One region of the Vibrio echinoideorum genome, then DNA from elsewhere that is predicted to be linked to it. Evidence: riboswitches for the same ligand, from Rfam matches in the RefSeq annotation. Region 1 holds a riboswitch; the other holds the start of a gene.

Region 1 (2,409 bases):
TTCTGAATATATTGAAGCCGTAAATAATACTTTGGTCGACTTAAATATTAATTCTATTGCTTAGTGTGTTATTGATTATTCACTTAGCAAACTTGATGCCTTAAAGAGCAAACTCTTCTAGAGATTTACCAGCATCTAGTTGTTCTTGGATAGCTGAAGGCGTACGACCTTGACCTGTCCAAGTTTTCTCGTCGCCGTTTGCATCTACATATTTGTATTTAGCTGGGCGAGGAGCGCGTTTAGCTTTTGTTGTTTTAGATTTTGCTTCACCAGAAAGTGCAGCAATAAGATCTGCAACATCAATTCCGTCTTTTGCAATTTGTTCAGCGATAGCAGATAGCTTAGCTTCTTGCTCTGCTTTAGCAGCACGTTCTTCAGCTTCAGACTCTTGACGCTCTTGTACAACAATAGTCAGCTTGTCTAGCGCTTCTTCAAGTTGCTCAAGAGTTAATTCACGTGAGAATGCACGAAGGCTACGGATATTTAATAAAGTTTTTGTTAATTCAGACATGATATTTCCCATCAAGGTAAACTAAATAATCCTCCTAATAATAAACAGAGCCTAGGAATAAAACAAATAGTATTTCTTCTATTAGATACTTAAATAAAGAAGTGAGATGAATAGTTGAAAATCAAAAGGCAAATTTCAGTGAATTTATAATAATTATTAAGATTATCTAAAAAACTGATATGTGACTGGTGGAGTAATTGCCTTTTATTGGCTATTCTTCTATTGATTACTTCATTAACAAAAAACTATTTTTGTCGGAATGATATGTTGCATTGTTGCTCTTGATGGGTACAATTGCGGCTACCTGATGCGAGGCTTTGGTTGATTTGTTGTTAAACTTTGGTTTCAACGGTTAATAATGTTATCGCACGTAGAGGTGCAATTATAAAGAGTAGTTTTCGTTGGGGTGATGCCAATGAACGGGAATGAAAGGTGTAATTGCCGAAGTAAATTGTATATCTAAGCAATTTGCTGGGGTTGTACTCAATAGGTACAACACTGCCATAGTCTTAATTTTAAACTATGGAGCGCTACTGTAGGGTTGGGTGAAGTGTTCACTTCCCTTTCGCTTAGTTCAACATGGGCTTGGTAATTCGTATCAAGTTTGTCTGCAGTAGATCTCTAGCCAAATAAAAAACTGGTTTTTGAAGATCATGAATTTAATAGATTTTGCAACATCGCCTTTATCTTTACTTCCGCCCCTTGTGGCCTTAAGTCTTGCTATTGTTACCCGCCGTGTATTGGTTTCTTTGGGTGTCGGTATCATCATGGGTGCGATTCTACTTGCTGATTACTCAGTCGGGAACGCAACTAGCTACGTGTTTACCAAAGCATCTGGTGTTTTCATCGAAGATGGTGGTATTAACACTTGGAACATGAGCATCGTTGCTTTCCTAATTATCCTTGGAATGACAACGGCATTATTAACACTATCTGGCGGTACTCGCGCATTCGCTGAGTGGGCTCAGTCTCGTGTTAAGAGCAAACGTGGTTCAAAACTACTTGCTGCCTTCTTAGGCGTATTCATCTTTGTTGATGATTACTTCAACAGTTTAGCGGTAGGTGCTATCTCTCGCCCTGTAACAGACCGTTTCTACGTATCTCGCGCTAAGCTTGCTTATATCCTAGATTCTACTGCTGCTCCTATGTGTGTGATCATGCCTGCATCTAGCTGGGGTGCTTACATCATTACTATCATAGGCGGCATCTTAGTTACTCACGGCGTTACAGAGTATTCTGCGCTGGGTGCTTACGTTCGCCTTATCCCAATGAACTTCTACGCTGTTTTTGCTCTGTTAATGGTATTTGCCGTTGCATGGTTTGGTCTAGACGTTGGTAAGATGCGTGAGCATGAGATCGAAGCGTCTCAAGGCCGTGGCTTTGACGGAGATAATGATCAAAAGCAAGCTCACGATCTGAACGAAGAGCTAGACATTAAAGAGAGCGAAAACGGTTCAGTTTCTGATCTTGTGATGCCAATTGTATCGTTAATCGTAGCAACCATTGCTGCAATGCTTTACACCGGTGGTCAAGCGCTCACAGCTGATGGTCAAGCTTTTAACCTTCTTGGTGCATTTGAAAATACAGATGTAGGTAAATCTCTTGTTTACGGTGGTGTTATCGGTTTACTAGTTGCATTAGCGACAGTATTCAAACAGAAGCTGCCTATGGCTGATATCGCAAGAACGATGTGGATCGGTGCAAGCTCTATGTTTGGCGCTATCCTGATTCTTGTATTTGCATGGACGATCGGCTCTGTAATCGGCGACATGAAAACCGGTTCTTACCTATCATCTCTTGCGACAGGCAACATTGATTACCACTGGCTACCCGTTATCTTGTTCCTTCTTGCTGGCCTGATGGCATTCTCGACAGGTACTTCATGGGGTACGTTCGGT
Region 2 (2,409 bases), 890 kb from region 1:
CATTCATCAACCAAGAGTGGTACACCACCTAATGATGTCACCGCATCAACAATCGACAATGCATCAAACTGACGAGCTACTGCGGAAATAGCTTTAGCATCCGATAACGCTCCAGTCGACGTTTCTGCATGCACAAATGCGACAGCTACAGCATCAGGGTTTTCTGCCAATGCTTTTTCGACCTTTTCAACGGAAACTGGCTTGCCCCACTCGTCATCAACAAGGATCGCTTCGCCACCACAACGCACAACATTCTCTCGCATACGTTCACCGAAAACACCGTTGCGACAAACAATCACCTTCTCGCCAGGCTCAATCAAGTTAACAAAACACGTTTCCATACCCGCACTGCCTGGAGCAGAAACAGCAATCGTAAATTCATTCTCTGTTTGGAATGCGTACTTAAGAAGTTGTTTCAGCTCATCCATCATCGCGATAAATAACGGGTCGAGGTGACCAATGGTTGGACGGCTTAAGGCCTGTAAAACTTGAGGAGAAATGTCTGAAGGCCCCGGCCCCATTAACGTTCGGTGTGGCGGATAAAAGCTCTCGATAGCAGTAGTGAGTGTTAAATTAGACATGTACATCCCTTACGTTAATGGTGTGAACATTCCACCCTAAAGCAAATCGATCACCTCAGCAATTAGCTAAAAGTATTGAGGTCACACCAGTGTCACATAATTGTTAAAATTATTTTTTAAATATCTCCAGTTACGGATTGACATTGTTACCACAAAAACGTTCAATGAAACGGCTATCTAGCAGAAGAGGAGCACTGCCCAGGCAGATGTTTTGTGGAACCGCATTTCCAATACAAAACATTTATGGGGAGCAGTGCCGAGATAATAAAAGGATGTAGGACCTTTATTATCGGTTGAGCGGGCTGAATCCCTTCAACTGTCACCATTTCTATATGGTGAAGAGCTTCTGAGGTTACTATTCTAATAATTCCTCTCTTTTTGCTCTAAATACTCTCTTCGAAAAAACATCGGACGTTGGATTACCCAATCGTAATTTTATTTTAGGAAGTCGTGGGAGATATATCGTGAGTGCATCTAATGTAGCTGGTTCTTTTAATGTCGCTAAGTTTGGCGGAACAAGTGTTGCCAACTTTGAAGCAATGAGCCGTTGTGCTGCCATTATTGAAAACAACTCAAATACGAAACTGGTGGTAAGCAGTGCCTGCTCAGGCGTCACCAACTTGCTTGTTGAGCTCGCCAATGGTGTGCAAGACAAAACTCGTCGTCAGGAATTATTGACGCAATTGACTGACATTCATAACGCGATTCTTGATCAGCTAGCTGACCCAATTAGCATTGAAAAAGATGTGCACTGTATTCTCGATGACATTGCGAGCGCTGCAGAAGCGGCATCATTCCAAGCCAGTACCAAACTCACCGATCACCTAGTGGCATGTGGCGAACTGATGTCGACACATATCCTCGCTCAAATCATTCGTGAACGTGGAACACCCGCTGTCCGTTTTGATATCAGAGAAGTGATGCGCACCAATGATGACTTCGGCAAAGCAGAACCACAGTTAAAAGATATTGCAGCCTTAGCACAAGAGAAATTGATTCCACTATGCCAACAGCAAGTTGTCGTTACCCAAGGCTTTATCGGCGCCGATAGCGAAGGTAACACCACAACTTTGGGTCGTGGTGGTAGTGATTATTCTGCCGCACTGATTGCAGAATCTGTACAAGCGATTGGTTTAGAGATCTGGACCGATGTTCCGGGCATCTACACCACGGATCCACGGATCGCATCGAAAGCATCCCCTATCCCAGAGATTAGCTTCAGCGAAGCATCAGAAATGGCAAACTTTGGCGCGAAGATCTTGCACCCATCGACTCTAGTCCCGGCACTACGCCACCAAATTCCGGTATTTGTCGGCTCATCAAAAGCACCAGAGCTCGGTGGCACATGGATTCGTCAACAAGTTGAAAGCTCCCCTCTGTTCAGAGCGCTTGCCCTACGCTGCAATCAAACCATGGTTACGCTACGCAGCGCTAACATGTTCCATGCTTATGGCTTCCTCGCAAAAGTGTTCGAGATCCTGGCTAAGCATAAGATCTCTGTCGATCTTATCACTACCTCAGAGATCAGTGTCTCACTCACTCTCGATCAAACAGATACATCAGGTGGTGCTCCTCAGTTACCAGAAGCCGCTCGAATTGAGCTTGAAGAGCTGTGTTCTGTGGATATTGAACACGACCTATGCCTTGTTGCTCTTATTGGCAACAACATGAGTGAAAGCAAAGGCTATGCGAAGCAAGTATTCGGCACGCTTGAAGACTTCAACTTACGTATGATTTGTTACGGAGCGAGCCCACACAACCTGTGCTTCTTGCTTGATGAATCAGTCTCCAAATTAGCGATTCAAAAGCTGCATCAAGAGCTGTTTGA

The links. A riboswitch is a leader RNA that binds a small molecule or an ion and turns the genes downstream of it on or off. The one in region 1 is predicted to bind lysine.
Region 2: linked by a shared signal. The riboswitch ahead of lysC (lysine-sensitive aspartokinase 3) and the one ahead of OCV36_RS10370 (Na+/H+ antiporter NhaC family protein) in region 1 are both predicted to bind lysine.

Annotation. Positions count from the first base shown of each region.
Region 1 covers NZ_AP025483.1:2,297,302-2,299,710, reverse strand. Annotated here, with positions in the region: gene OCV36_RS10375 (H-NS family histone-like protein) at 101-511, opposite strand; lysine riboswitch at 875-1,052, shown strand; gene OCV36_RS10370 (Na+/H+ antiporter NhaC family protein) at 1,165-2,409, shown strand, end outside.
Region 2 covers NZ_AP025483.1:3,183,148-3,185,556, forward strand. Annotated here, with positions in the region: gene OCV36_RS14275 (pyridoxal-phosphate-dependent aminotransferase family protein) at 1-581, opposite strand, end outside; lysine riboswitch at 758-935, shown strand; gene lysC (lysine-sensitive aspartokinase 3) at 1,046-2,409, shown strand, end outside.